One region of the Variovorax sp. Soil_C_19 genome, then DNA from elsewhere that is predicted to be linked to it. Evidence: riboswitches for the same ligand, from Rfam matches in the RefSeq annotation. Region 1 holds a riboswitch; the other holds the start of a gene.
What was found. A riboswitch is a leader RNA that binds a small molecule or an ion and turns the genes downstream of it on or off. The one in region 1 is predicted to bind glycine.
Positions count from the first base shown of each region.

Region 2: it holds a riboswitch for glycine, as region 1 does, so the genes downstream of both, gcvT (glycine cleavage system aminomethyltransferase GcvT) here and AC3A6R_RS19895 (D-amino acid dehydrogenase) in region 1, are expected to answer to the same signal.

Region 1 is NZ_JBDGIV010000011.1:82,069-89,239, reverse strand. It holds gene gmd (GDP-mannose 4,6-dehydratase) at 1-919, shown strand, start outside; gene AC3A6R_RS19920 (GDP-mannose 4,6-dehydratase) at 916-1,806, shown strand; gene rfbC (dTDP-4-dehydrorhamnose 3,5-epimerase) at 1,799-2,347, opposite strand; gene rfbA (glucose-1-phosphate thymidylyltransferase RfbA) at 2,344-3,240, opposite strand; gene rfbD (dTDP-4-dehydrorhamnose reductase) at 3,270-4,160, opposite strand; gene rfbB (dTDP-glucose 4,6-dehydratase) at 4,157-5,227, opposite strand; glycine riboswitch at 5,321-5,417, shown strand; glycine riboswitch at 5,421-5,526, shown strand; gene AC3A6R_RS19895 (D-amino acid dehydrogenase) at 5,615-6,931, shown strand; gene AC3A6R_RS19890 (FIST signal transduction protein) at 6,963-7,171, opposite strand, start outside.
Region 2 is NZ_JBDGIV010000019.1:7,881-15,051, reverse strand. It holds gene AC3A6R_RS24560 (amidase) at 1-513, opposite strand, end outside; partial or broken gene AC3A6R_RS24555 (LysR family transcriptional regulator) at 630-1,532, shown strand; glycine riboswitch at 1,568-1,658, shown strand; glycine riboswitch at 1,671-1,785, shown strand; gene gcvT (glycine cleavage system aminomethyltransferase GcvT) at 1,833-3,005, shown strand; gene gcvH (glycine cleavage system protein GcvH) at 3,044-3,415, shown strand; gene gcvP (aminomethyl-transferring glycine dehydrogenase) at 3,492-6,401, shown strand; gene AC3A6R_RS24535 (hypothetical protein) at 6,427-6,675, opposite strand; gene AC3A6R_RS24530 (DUF3014 domain-containing protein) at 6,769-7,171, opposite strand, start outside.

The DNA of each region.
Region 1 (7,171 bases):
CTTCTGGCGGCTCGAAGAGCTTGGAGTTCAGGACAATCCGGATCTGCATCTCGTTGAATACGATCTCACGGACCTGGGCAGCTCGATCACGCTGCTAAAAGATGCCAACCCGGATGAGGTCTACAACCTCGCAGCGCAGAGCTTCGTGGGGGTGAGCTTTAACCAACCAGCCGCAACCGCGCATATCACGGGTATCGGCGCACTGCATCTGCTGGAAGCCATTCGCTTGGTCAACCCCAAGATACGCTTCTACCAGGCATCGACTTCCGAAATGTTCGGGAAAGTTCAAGCTATCCCCCAGGTGGAAGAAACGCCTTTCTATCCACGCAGCCCCTACGGCGTTGCCAAGCTGTACGCACACTGGATGACGATCAACTACCGCGAGAGCTACGACATCTTCGGCTGCAGCGGCATTCTGTTCAACCACGAAAGCCCGCTGCGCGGACGAGAGTTCGTGACGCGCAAGATCACCGACAGCGTAGCGAAGATCAAGCTCGGCAAACTCGACGTGCTCGAACTGGGCAACCTCGACGCCAAGCGCGATTGGGGTTTTGCCAAGGAATACGTCGAAGGCATGTGGCGCATGCTGCAGATCGACGAACCCGACACCTACGTGCTCGCCACCAATCGCACCGAGACGGTGCGGGACTTCGTGCAGATGGCGTTCAAGGGCGCAGGTATCACGGTGGAATTCAAGGGTAGCGGGGAAGCCGAGACGGCCGTCGACGTCTCCACGGGCAAGACCGCGATGCGCATCAATCCCAAGTTCTATCGCCCGGCCGAAGTGGAACTGCTGATCGGCAACCCCGCCAAGGCGAAGGCCAAACTCGGATGGGAGCCGGCCACCACGCTCGAGCAACTCTGCCAGATGATGGTCGAGGCCGACATCCGCCGCAACACCCAGGGCTTCTCGTTTTGAGAATCCTGCTGACCGGCGCCCACGGATTCACCGGCCGCCTTTTTGCCGAACGGGCCGTTGCAGCGGGCCACACGATCTGCCCTCTGGAATCCGACCTGACGCAGAGTGACTCCGTGCTTGAGGAAGTGCTGCAGATTGCGCCCGAAGCCGTCGTGCATCTGGCTGCCATCAGCTTCGTCGGGCACGCCAACGATGCCGCCTTCTACGCGGTCAATGTCGTCGGCACCACCAACTTGTTGAATGCGCTGGTGCAGTTGCCGGCACCTCCGACCCGGGTTCTTCTGGCCAGCAGTGCCAACATCTACGGCAACACGGCGCAGTCGCCCATTCGCGAAGAGCAGTTGCCGGCACCGGTGAACCACTATGGCACGAGCAAGCTGGCCATGGAGTGCATGGCGAGGACGTATCGTGATCGCCTGAATCTGGTGATCACGCGCCCCTTCAACTACACCGGCCCGGGACAAGACGACCACTTCCTGATTCCGAAGCTGGCACTGCACTTTGCCGCACGCTCGCCGTCGATCGCCTTGGGCAATCTCGATGTGGAGCGCGAGTTCAACGACGTACAGATGGTCTGCGACGCCTACTTGCTGCTGATCGCTTACGGTGAGCCCGGGGAGGCCTACAACATCTGCTCCGGTCGCCCACATTCTCTGCGGCAGGTGGTCGAGACCCTTGCCCGGATGACTTCGCACAATCCCCGTCTCGAGGTCAATCCAGCGTTCGTCAGAGCCAACGAAGTCCACCGCCTTTGCGGCGACCCTTCCAAATTGCAAGCTTTGCTGGCCCGACACGGGGCTTCGCTGGAAGAGCCGGAACTCGAAGAAACGCTCGCGCGAATGCTTCTGGCGGCAAAGGCCAGCGCGGCAAACGCTGTCGTCAGCTGAAGACTTCGGCCCGCTCGAACCTCGATGCGGCCTGATCCTTGGCCGAGAGTTGCGGGGCGAGGCCGACGTCGGGCCACTCGATTGCCAGGTCCGGATCGTTCCAGACGATCGCACGCTCATGCGCCGGTGCGTAGTAATCCGTGGTCTTGTACAGAAACTCCGCCGTCTCGCTCAGCACCAGGAACCCGTGTGCGAACCCCTCAGGCACCCACAACTGCCTGTGGTTGTCTTCGCTGAGCTCCACACCCACCCACTTGCCGAAGGTCGGCGACGACTTGCGGATGTCCACCGCCACATCGAACACCGCGCCCCGAACCACACGCACCAGCTTTCCCTGCGGCTGCTGGATCTGGTAGTGCAACCCGCGCAGCACCCCCTTGGCCGAGCGCGAATGGTTGTCCTGGACGAACTCGACGTGCCGCCCGACGGCCTCGTCGAACGCCTTGCCGTTGAAGCTCTCGTAGAAGAAGCCGCGCGCATCGCCGAACACCTTCGGCTCGATGACCAGCACCTCCGGAATCGCGGTGGGCGTTGCTTTCACGAGCGCACCTCCTCGGCCAACAGGTGGTTCAGGTATTTGCCGTAGCCATTCTTCTGCAGCGGCGCTGCGAGTCGCGCGAGCTGCTCGCGGTCGATGAACCCGTTGCGCCAGGCGATCTCTTCGGGGCACGCGATCTTCAACCCCTGCCGATGCTCGAGCGTCGCGATGAACTGCCCCGCCTCCAGCAAGCTCTCGTGCGTGCCGGTATCGAGCCAGGCATAGCCGCGCTGCATGATCTGCACGTTGAGCTGGCCAATGTCGAGGTAGGCCTGGTTGACCGCCGTGATCTCCAGCTCGCCGCGCGCGCTCGGCTTCACGGCCTTGGCGATGTCAACCACCTGGTTGTCGTAGAAGTACAGGCCCGTCACGGCGTAGCTGCTCTTGGGCTTGGCCGGCTTCTCTTCGATGCTGCTGGCCTTGCCCTCGGCGTCGAAGGCCACCACGCCGTACCGCTCAGGATCCTGCACGTGGTAGGCGAAGACGGTCGCGCCCTTGTCCTTGGCATCGGCACCGGAGAGCAGATGCGCGAGGTCATGCCCGTAGAAGATGTTGTCGCCCAGCACCAGCGCGCTCGCCTCGTTGGCCACGAACTTCTCGCCGATGATGAACGCCTGCGCCAGACCATCGGGGCTGGGCTGCACCGCGTACTGCAGGTTCAGGCCCCATTGGCTGCCGTCGCCCAGCAACTGCTGGAAACGAGGCGTGTCCTGCGGCGTGCTGATGATGAGGATGTCGCGCATGCCGCCGAGCATCAGCGTGCTCAGCGGGTAGTAGATCATCGGCTTGTCGTACACCGGCAGCAGCTGCTTGCTCATCGCGAGCGTGGCGGGATGCAGGCGGGTGCCGGAGCCGCCGGCCAGGATGATGCCCTTGCGTTTTGTCGTCGTGGTCATTGTTGGGTCTTCTTTCCCTTTTCTTGTGTTCAGAGCGTCTCGCGCAGCATGCGTGCCACGCCGTCCTGCCATGGCGGCAGCCGCAGGCCGAAGGTCGATTGCAGCTTCGTGGTGTCGAGGCGCGAGTTGTGCGGACGCCTGGCGGGCGTGGGGAAGGCGCTCGTGGGCACGGGGTCGACCGCATCGGGCCCCGCCTTCAGCTCGACGCCGGCCGCCTTCGCTTGCTCGATGACGAAACGCGCATAGCCATGCCAGGTGGTGACGCCACCAGCCACCGCGTGATAGAGGCCCGCCTTGGCGGGGTCCTGCAAGGTCGCGCGGATCGCATGCGCGGTCAGGTCGGCCAGCAGCTCCGCGCCGGTCGGCGCGCCGAACTGGTCGTCGATGACGGTCAGCTTGTCGCGCTCCTTGGCCAGGCGCAGCATGGTCTTGGCAAAGTTGCCGCCGCGCGCCGCATACACCCAACTGGTGCGGAAGATCAGGTGCCTCGCGCAGTGTGCGGCCACCAGCTGCTCGCCTTCGAGCTTGGTGCGGCCATACACGCTCAAGGGGCCGGTCGCATCGTCTTCCTTCCAGGGCGTGCTGCCGCTGCCGTCGAAGACGTAGTCGGTCGAGTAATGCACCATCAGCGCCCCAACCTGTTGCGCCGCCTCAGCCACGACGCCCGGCGAGGTGGCGTTGAGCTTGCGCGCGAACTCGGGCTCGCTTTCGGCCTTGTCGACGGCCGTGTGCGCCGCCGCATTCACTATGACATCGGGTCGCACCTTGCGCACCGTCTCGGCGAGTTGCTCGGGCCGGCTGAAGTCGGCGTGAAGCTCGGTGCTGTCGAAGTCGAGCGCGACGAGTTCGCCCAGCGGCGCCAGGCTGCGCTGCAGCTCCCAGCCGACCTGTCCGCCCTTGCCCAGCAACAGCAGCTTCATGCAGCGTCCTTCGTGTCGTACTGCTTCTCGACCCATTCGCGGTAGGCGCCGCTTTGCACGTTGCGCACCCATTCGCCGTTGGCCAGGTACCACTCGACGGTCTTGCGGATGCCGGTGTCGAAGGTCTCGGCCGGCTTCCAGCCGAGCTCGCGCTCGAGCTTGCGCGCGTCGATGGCATAGCGCCGGTCATGGCCGGGACGGTCGGTGACGTAGCTGATCTGCTCCTTGTAGGGCTTGCCGTCCGCGCGCGGGCGCAGTTCGTCGAGCAGCGCACACACCGTGTTGACGATCTCGATGTTGGGCTTCTCGTTCCAGCCGCCTACGTTGTAGGTCTCGCCGAGTCGGCCGGCTTCGAGCACGCGGCGGATGGCGCTGCAGTGGTCTTTCACGTAGAGCCAGTCGCGTACCTGCATGCCGTCGCCATACACCGGCAGCGGCTTGCCGGCGAGTGCATTGACGATCATCAGCGGGATCAGCTTCTCGGGAAAGTGGAACGGCCCGTAGTTGTTCGAGCAGTTGGTGGTGACCACCGGCAGGCCGTAGGTATGGTGCCAGGCGCGCACAAGGTGGTCGCTCGCGGCCTTGCTGGCCGAATACGGGCTGTTGGGCTCGTACTTGTTGTCTTCGGTGAAGGCGGGATCGGTCTTCGAGAGCGAGCCATAGACCTCGTCGGTCGACACGTGCAGGAAGCGGAACGCGGCCTTCTGGTCGGCCGGCAGCGCGTTCCAATGGCCGCGCACCGACTCGAGCAGCCGGAAGGTGCCGAGCACGTTGGTCTGCACGAAGTCCTCGGGGCCGTGGATCGAGCGGTCCACATGCGATTCGGCGGCGAAGTTGACCACCGCGCGGACCTTGTGTTCGGCCAGCAGGCGATCGAGGAGCGCGCTGTCGCCGATGTCGCCCTGCACGAAGATGTGCCGGGCATCGCCCTTGAGGGAGGCGAGCGTCTCGAGGTTGCCCGCGTAGGTCAGCTTGTCGAGGTTGACGACCGGTTCATCGCTCTGCGCGAGCCAGTCGAGTACGAAATTGGCGCCGATGAAGCCGGCGCCGCCGGTTACCAGGATCATGGAGTCCCCTGCTGAAATGGAACGATCGCCACCCGGCGATTGAACAGGCGATTATCCCATCGGGCCAGGGCGATCATGCCGCCCGCATACAATCGCGCCACTGCAGGAGAGCGGACAACATGCGTTGTCCCACCGAAGGCGCAAACTCCCATAAACGCTCAGGTCGGCCGAAGAGGCCTGTACTGCACCAACTGACACGCCGTCTGGAGAGACGTCACCCCGCGTGACGCGCCGAAGGAGCAAACCCGCTGCGGGCGCAGCGGGTGAATCTCTCAGGTACCGAGGACAGGGGGAGCGGCAACTTGGACGGCGATCGTCCGGTTGCTCGCTATGCAAAGCACAGCGACCCCGCCGCCATCCAAGCGCACCTCGAAAGAAGTACCTGAAATGCGCGTGATCGTTCTTGGCGCCGGCCTGCTCGGCGTGACCTCGGCTTATTACCTTCAACAGCTCGGCCACGATGTGACCGTGATCGACCGGCAGGCCACGCCGGCCGCAGAAACCAGCTTCGCCAATGGCGGGCAGATCTCCGTCAGCCATGCCGAACCGTGGGCCAATCCGGGCGCCCCGCTCAAGGTGCTGCAGTGGCTCGGCAAGGAAGACGCACCGCTGCTGTTCCGCGTGCGCGCCGACATGCGCCAGTGGCTCTGGGGCCTGCAGTTCCTGCGCGAATGCACACCGGCGCGCACCCGGCACAACATCGAGCAGATCGTGCGGCTGGGCACCTACAGCCGCGAGGTGCTGCAGCAGCTGCGCCGCGACACCAGTCTGGCGTACGACCAGCGCACGCAAGGCATCCTGCACTTCTACACGACCCAGAAGGAGTTCGATGCCGCCCTCGCGCCGGCCAAGCAGATGCGCGCGCTGGGCTGCGAGCGGCAGGTGATCTCGGCCGACGAGGCCGTGGCCATCGAGCCCGCGCTCGCGCACATCCGGCCGAAGCTGGCCGGCGCCACCTACACCGCGGAAGACGAGTCGGGCGATGCGAACCTCTTTGCGCGCGAACTCGCCAGGCTCGCCGCAGCGGCCGGGGTGAAGTTCCTCATGAGCCACACGGTGACCGCGCTGCGCGAGGCCGGCGGCCGGCTCGACCATGTCGAGGCGACCGACCCCGAAGGCCGCTTCCAGCGCATCGGCGGCGATGCGTTCGTGCTCGCGATGGGCTCGCTGAGCCCGCTCGTCGCGGCACCGCTCGGCATCCGCCTGCCGATCTATCCGGCCAAGGGCTACTCGGTGACGCTGCCGGTCAAGGACGCCTCGAAGGCGCACCAGGTCTCGCTCACCGACGACGAATTCAAGCTCGTGTTCTCGCGCTACACCTCGCCGGGCGCCGAGGGGGGCGACCGCCTGCGCATTGCGGGCACGGCCGAACTCAACGGCTACGACCGCGACCTGAACCGCGTGCGCTGCGAGGCCATCGTGCGGCGCGTCGAAGAACTGTTCCCCGGCGCCGGCGACACCACACAAGCGCAGTTCTGGACCGGCCTGCGCCCCGCGACGCCGAGCAACGTACCGATGATCGGCAAGACGAAGCTGCCGAACCTGTACCTCAACACCGGCCACGGCACGCTGGGCTGGACGCATGCCTGCGGATCGGGCAAATCGATCGCGCGCATCGTGACCGGGCTCGCGCCCGAAGTCGATTTCGCGTTCACGGGAATGCCGCGGCCGGCGCACGGGGTCATGGCGGCGGCCGTGGGCTGAGCCAGGGCCGACCGAACACGGACTTCGGCGTTCAGTCGGCGGCCGCAAACACCGTCAGCACGCCGGTGTACCCATACAGCCGGTGCCGCGCGATCTCGCCGGCCGCGAAGAAACCGACCAGCGGCACGTCGCCGAGCGCATGCCGCACGATCTGCAGCTCGGCGCCGGGTGCGCCGAAATGCGGACCGCCGCGCCCCGAGCAGCTCACGTACACCGCGCCGGCGATGCGGCGTGCCGGAT
Region 2 (7,171 bases), on a different contig from region 1:
GCCGCCGCTGCTGCCGCCTGCCGAGCGGGCCGGGTCGAAGGCGTTGCGCGTGGCGCCGTACACCGGGTTGTAGGTGTGGCCGCCGAGCCCGAACTCGGGCGTGTTGGTGCGGCCGACGAACAGCGCGCCGCCGGCACGCATGCGTTCGAACACCACCGCGTCGGCCGGCGTGACCTGGCCACGGAAGATCGGCGAGCCGCGCGTGGTGACCATGCCGGCCACGGGCATGATGTCCTTCGGCGCCTGCGGGAAGCCATGCATCGGCCCCAGGCTGCGGCCCTGCCCCAGTTGGTCGTCGCGCTCGCGGGCCTGGGCGTGCAGCGCATCGCGGTCGGCGTGCGCCACGATGGCATTGACCACCGGATTGAGCCGGTCGATCTGCGCCAGGTAGGCATCGAGCACTTCGACGCACGAGACCTCGCGCGAATGGATGGCATGCGAAAGCGCTGTGGCGCTGAGTTCCACGATGGCCGAAGCCACCGGCGCCGGCGTGGCCGATCGGGGTTTGTGCATGCCTCTCCTGCGGAAAAATGACGGGACGAAGTCAGAATAAGCGCCCGCCAGCCATACGACAATCGCCGTTTGTTGCAAGAATCGTTGCGTTTTACGCAAACCTAGGAAGGTTTTCGATGCTGTCCGACCGACTGCAGGACACGGCGCTGCGCTACTTTCTCGAGGTGGTTCGCAGCGGCTCCGTGAGCGAGGCCGCCTCGCGGCTCAGCGTGTCGCCCTCGGCCGTAAGCCGGCAGGTGGCGGCATTGGAAGAACTGCTCGGCGTGCCGCTGTTCGAGCGGCACGCGCGCGGCATGGCGCCCAGCGCCGCCGGCGAACTGCTGGCCGCGCATGCGCGCCGCGGCGCGATGGAGGCCGACCGCGTGGTGTCCGACATCCAGGCGCTGCAGGGTCTGCGCCGGGGCCTGGTGCGCCTGGCCAGTTCGTCCGGCTTCGCCATCGAGTTCCTGCCCGGCGCGATGGCCGAATTCCGTGCCCGCCACCCTGGCATCCTGTTCCACCTCCGCGTGGTGGCGCCGGCCCAGGTAACCGCGGCGGTGCGCAATGGCGACGTGGACATCGGCCTCACCTACAGCCGGGCTGCCGAGCGCGACATCCAGGTGCAGCACATGCAGGCGGCGCCCGTCCACGCGATCATGCGGCCCGACCATCCGCTCGCGCGCTTTTCCACCGTCACGCTGGCGCAGATGCATCCGCATCCGATCGCCCTGCCAGAGCGCGACAACACGGTGCGCCAGTTGTTCGACATCGGCTGCAGCCAGCGGCGGCTGGTGTTCGACCCGGTGCTGGTCAGCAACCATTTCGAGTCGCTCACCAACTTCGTGCTGCACGGCGGCGGCCTGTCGATTTCGGGCGAGGTGACGGTGCGCGACCGTGCGCGGCGCGGCGAGCTGCATGCCGCACCGATCCGCGAGCGCGGCATGAACGGCCGCGCCGTCGAGGTCCAGACCCTCGCCGGACGCACGCTGCCACAGGGCGTCAGCGCCTTTCTCGACCATCTGCGTGCGGAACTGCCGCCGTCCCGCGCGGCCGGCCCGCAGCGCGATCCACTACACTCGCCGGGTCAGGAGAGAGCTTCGCCACGCGAGGCCGCCGAAGGCGCAGGGAACCCCCGAACGCTCAGGCAAAAGGACTGACACAGCGACAGCGAACGCCGTCGCTTCCTTGCTGGAGAGAGGCCGTTGCAGCGCGCGTTTGCGGCGACGGCCCACCGAAGGAGCAAACCCCGATCGTGGGGCGAATCTCTCAGGTAAAGCGGACAGCAGGGGTGGCCCATGGCTTGCGCCATGGAATTCGACTGCCCCTTTGGAGAGTGCCCCGTGGCTGCTTCCGCTGACCAACAACAACCATTGCTCAAGACCCCGCTGCACGACCTGCACGTCGAGCTCGGCGCCCGCATGGTGCCGTTCGCCGGCTATTCGATGCCGGTGCAGTACCCCGCCGGCCTGATGGCCGAGCACCGCCATACGCGCGAGCAGGCCGGGCTGTTCGATATCTCGCACATGGGCCAGTTGCGCCTGGTCGGGCCCGACGCCGCCGCCGCCTTCGAGACGCTGATGCCGGTCGACGTGATCGACCTGGCCCCGGGCAAGCAGCGCTACGGCCTGCTGCTGAACGACGAAGGCGGCATCCTCGACGACCTGATGTTCTTCAACGAGGGGCACGGCTCGCTCTTCGTGATCGTCAACGGCGCCTGCAAGATGGCCGACATCGCGCACATCCAGCAGAAGATCGGCGCACGCTGCGAGGTGCAGCCCCTGCCCGACCACGCGCTGCTCGCGCTGCAGGGGCCGCAGGCCGCCGCGGTGCTCGCAAGGCTCTCGCCCGGCGCCGAGCGCTTCGTGTTCATGACCGGCGGCGCAGTGCAGATCGGCGGCATTCCAGCCTTCGTCACGCGCAGCGGCTACACCGGCGAAGACGGCTTCGAGATCTCGGTCGCCGGCCGTGACGCCGACGCCCTGGCCCGCCTGCTGCTCACCCAGGCCGAGGTCAAGCCGATCGGCCTGGGCGCGCGCAATTCGCTGCGGCTCGAGGCCGGCCTGTGCCTTTACGGCAACGATATCGACACCACCACCACGCCGGTCGAGGCCTCGCTCAACTGGGCGATCCAGAAGGTGCGCCGCGCGGGCGGCGCGCGCGAAGGCGGCTTCCCGGGCGCGGCCCGGGTGCTGGCGCAGTTGGCATCGGCCACGTCGGGCGCGGCCGGCCGCACCGACCACGACACGCTCACGCGCAAGCGCGTTGGCCTGGTGGCGCTCGAGCGCATACCGGTGCGCGACGGCACGGTGCTGCAATCGTTCGAGGGCCAGGACATAGGCCTCGTGACGAGCGGCCTGCTCGGCCCCACGGCCGACCGCCCGGTCGCGATGGGCTACGTGGCCATGGCCTTCGCCGAGCCCGGCACGCGCGTGCAGGCCATCGTGCGGGGCAAGCCCGTTCCGATGGAAGTCTCGGCCATGCCTTTCGTGCCCACGCGCTACTACCGCGGCTGAGCTCGGCATTTCATTTTTTCCACGAGGAGTTTTTTCACATGACCATCAAGTACACCAAGGACCACGAATGGGTCTCGGCCGAAGGCGACGCGGCCACCGTCGGCATCACCGTGCATGCGCAGGATGCGCTCGGCGACGTGGTGTTCGTCGACCTGCCCGACGTGGGCAAGACCTTCGCGCAGGGCGAAGTGGCCGGTGTCGTCGAATCGGTGAAGGCCGCGGCCGACGTGTTCATGCCCGTGTCGGGCGAGATCACCGAAGTGAACGAGGCGCTGCGCGCCGATCCTTCGCTCGCCAACAGCGACCCGCTGGCCGCGGGCTGGTTCTTCAAGGTCAAGCTCAGCGAACCTGCGCAGCTCGACGCGCTGCTCGACGCCGCCTCCTACGACCAGTTCGCAGCCGAGTCCTGATGCACCGCTGAAGACGGGCTGGCCGCACGCGACGCGTCCGGCAGCCCCGCCCTTGCCTTTTCCCCCCGACACCGCCATGCCCACCCCTTCCCTCCCCTCCCTGCAAGAACTCGAGAATGCCGAGGAATTCCTCGCCCGCCACATCGGCATCGATGCGGCCGACGAAGCGCGCATGCTGCCGGTGATCGGCTCGGCCACGCGTGCGGAGCTCATCGACGGCATCGTGCCCGCGGCGATTCGCCGCGCCCGCCCGATGCGGCTGCCGGCGCCCGCCAGCGAAGCGGACGCGCTGGCCGAGATGAAGGCCATCGCGGCGAAGAACAAGGTGTGCAAGAGCTTCATCGGCCAGGGCTACTACGGCACCCACACGCCCGGCGTGATCCTGCGCAACGTGCTCGAGAACCCCGCCTGGTACACCGCCTACACGCCCTACCAGGCCGAGATCTCGCAAGGGCGCATGGAGGCCCTGCTCAATTTCCAAACGATGGTGTGCGACCTGACGGGCATGGCCATCGCCAACGCCTCCATGCTCGACGAGGCCACGGCCGCGGCCGAGGCCATGACGCTCGCCCGGCGCAGCGTCAAGAGCAAGAGCAACGTGTTCCTGGTCTCGGGCGACTGCCATCCGCAGACGATCGAGGTCATCCGCACGCGTGCCGCGCCGCTGGGCATCGAAGTGAAGGTGAGCACGGCGTCCGAGACGCTGCCGCACCTGATGGCGAGCTGCGACTTCTTCGGCGTGCTCGCGCAGTACCCGGCCACCACCGGCCATGTGCACGACCTGCGCCCGCTCGCGGGCCATGCCCACCAGTGCGACGCCGCCTTCTGCGTGGCCGCCGACCTGCTCGCGCTCACGCTCCTCGCGCCGCCCGGCGAATGGGACGCCGACATCGTCTGCGGCACCACGCAGCGCTTCGGCATGCCGATGTGCAACGGCGGCCCGCACGCGGCCTACCTGGCCTGCCGTGACGAATTCAAGCGCTCGCTGCCCGGCCGGCTGGTCGGCGTGAGCGTCGATGCGCACGGGCGTCCGGCCTACCGCCTCGCGCTGCAAACGCGCGAGCAGCACATCCGGCGCGAGAAGGCCACGTCCAACATCTGCACCGCGCAGGTGCTGCCGGCCGTGGTGGCGAGCATGTACGCCGTCTACCACGGACCCGACGGCCTTACGCGCATCGCGCAGCGCGTGGCCGCGCTCACCGCGATCCTCGCGCAAGGCTTCGCGCAGATGGGCCGCGAAGTGGTCAATGCCACCGCGTTCGATTCGCTGACGATCCACACCGGCGACGACACGCAGAAGATCGTCGAGCGCGCCGAGGCCGGCGGCATCAACCTGCGCCAGCGTCTGCAGCAGCACCTGGGCATCTCGCTCGACGAGACCACCACGCGCGCCGACATCGAGACGCTCTGGGCGCTGTTCGTGCCCGCCGGCACGCCGATGCCGCGCTTCGACGAACTCGCCGGCACCGCGCCGCGACTGCCCGACGACCTGCGCCGCACCAGCGCCTTTCTCGCGCACCCGGTGTTCAACACGCACAAGAGCGAGACGGCGATGCTGCGCTACATCCGCAGCCTGTCCGACAAGGATCTGGCGCTCGACCGCAGCATGATCCCGCTCGGCAGCTGCACCATGAAGCTCAATGCGACCAGCGAGATGATCCCCATCACCTGGCCCGAGTTCGCGAACATCCATCCGTTCGCGCCCGCCGAGCAGCTCGCGGGCTACGCCCAGCTCGACGCCCAGCTGCGCGCCTGGCTCTGCGAAGCCACCGGCTACGCGGGCATCAGCCTGCAGCCCAATGCGGGCTCGCAGGGCGAATACGCGGGCCTGCTCGCGATCCGAGCGTTCCAGGAAGCCAACGGCCAGGGACACCGCAACATCTGCCTGATTCCGTCGTCGGCGCATGGCACCAACCCCGCGAGCGCACAGATGGTGGGCCTGCAGGTGGTGGTGACGGCCTGCGACGCGCAGGGCAACGTCGACATGGACGACCTGAGGCGCGCCTGCGAGAAGCACAGCGCCAACCTGGCCGCGGTGATGATCACGTATCCCAGCACGCACGGCGTGTTCGAGACCCGCGTGAAGGAACTCTGCGAACTGGTGCACGAACACGGCGGCCGCGTGTACGTCGACGGCGCCAACATGAACGCGCTGGTCGGCGTGGCCGCGCCCGGCGAATTCGGCGGCGACGTGAGCCACCTCAACCTGCACAAGACCTTCTGCATCCCGCACGGCGGCGGCGGTCCGGGCGTGGGGCCGGTGTGCGTGGTCGAGGACTTGGTGCCGTACCTGCCGGGGCATGCGACGGCCGGCGCCGCGGGCAATGGCGTAGGCGCCGTTTCCGCTGCGCCCTTGGGCAATGCCGCAGTGCTGCCGATCAGCTGGATGTACTGCCGAATGATGGGCGCCAAGGGCCTGCAGGCCGCCACCGAGACCGCGATCCTGAGCGCCAACTACATCAGCGCGCGGCTCAAGGAGCACTACCCCACGCTCTACGCCAGCCCCAACGGGCATGTCGCGCACGAGTGCATCCTCGACCTGCGCCCGCTCAAGGAGACCAGCGGCGTCACCGCCGAAGACGTGGCCAAGCGCCTGATCGACTACGGCTTCCACGCGCCCACGCTGAGCTTCCCGGTGCCGGGCACCTTGATGGTCGAGCCGACCGAGAGCGAACCGCTGGCCGAACTCGATCGCTTCATCGACGCGATGATCGCGATCCGCGGCGAGATCCGCCGCATCGAGGAAGGCGTCTGGCCAAAGGACGACAACCCGCTCAAGCATGCGCCGCACACCGCCGCCAGCCTGGTTGCGAGCGAATGGACGCATCCGTATGCGCGCGAACTCGGCGCCTATCCGCTGGCCGCGCTGAAGGACGCCAAGTACTGGCCGCCCGTGGGCCGCGTCGACAACGTCTATGGCGACCGCAACCTGTTCTGCAGCTGCCTGCCCGTGGGCGATTACCAGGAAGCCGAAGCCGCCGCCTGAGCGCTTGGCGGCCTCAGCCGCCGGTTCAACCTTCGCGGCGGTACATGGCCCACTTGACGGTCAGCAGGTCGGCGGCGATCTTGGCGGCGTTGACGCCGGCGTAGTCCTGGGAGGGGTCGAATTCGAAGCCCTCCCGGTAGCGCCGGACCTCGCCGTAGTCGGCATCGAAGGTCATCGGACCCATGAGTTCCGTCGGGTCCGTGCCGGCGGGAAGCGCCAGGAATTTCGCGGGATCGGTAGCACTCTGGTAGAGGTCGACGCTCATCAGGCTCATACGGTGGTCCTCGAAACGGCTTGGATTTCGTGAAGGCCGATCATCTGCGCCATCGCCGCCGCGCGCAATCGGCCCGCGCCTACACGGCGCGCGTCAGGGCTGGCCGGCCTTCTTCGCCACCGCACCCGTCGCGACCTGCTGGCGGAAGCTGCGCAGGCTCGCCTTGAGCTTGCGCTCGTTCTCCAGGCCCACGCGCACCATGATCTTCTGGCCCGCCGAGAGCGATTCGAGCGCAGGGTCGACGTATTCGTAGCGCACCCACGGCCGCTGCGACGGCACGCTGCCCTTGACCTCGACGAGCCGCACGCTCACCGGGCCCGCGGGCTCGGGCGCCTGCAGCAGGTGGTCGATCACCGCGATCAGGCGGTCGTTGAAATAGCGCCCCGGATAGCCGAGCTCTTCGTACGCCTGCTGAAACAGCGGGTAGAGCCGCGCATACACCTTGGCCGCCTTCGCCGAATCGACCGACTGCGTCAGTTGCACCAAAGCGGCATAG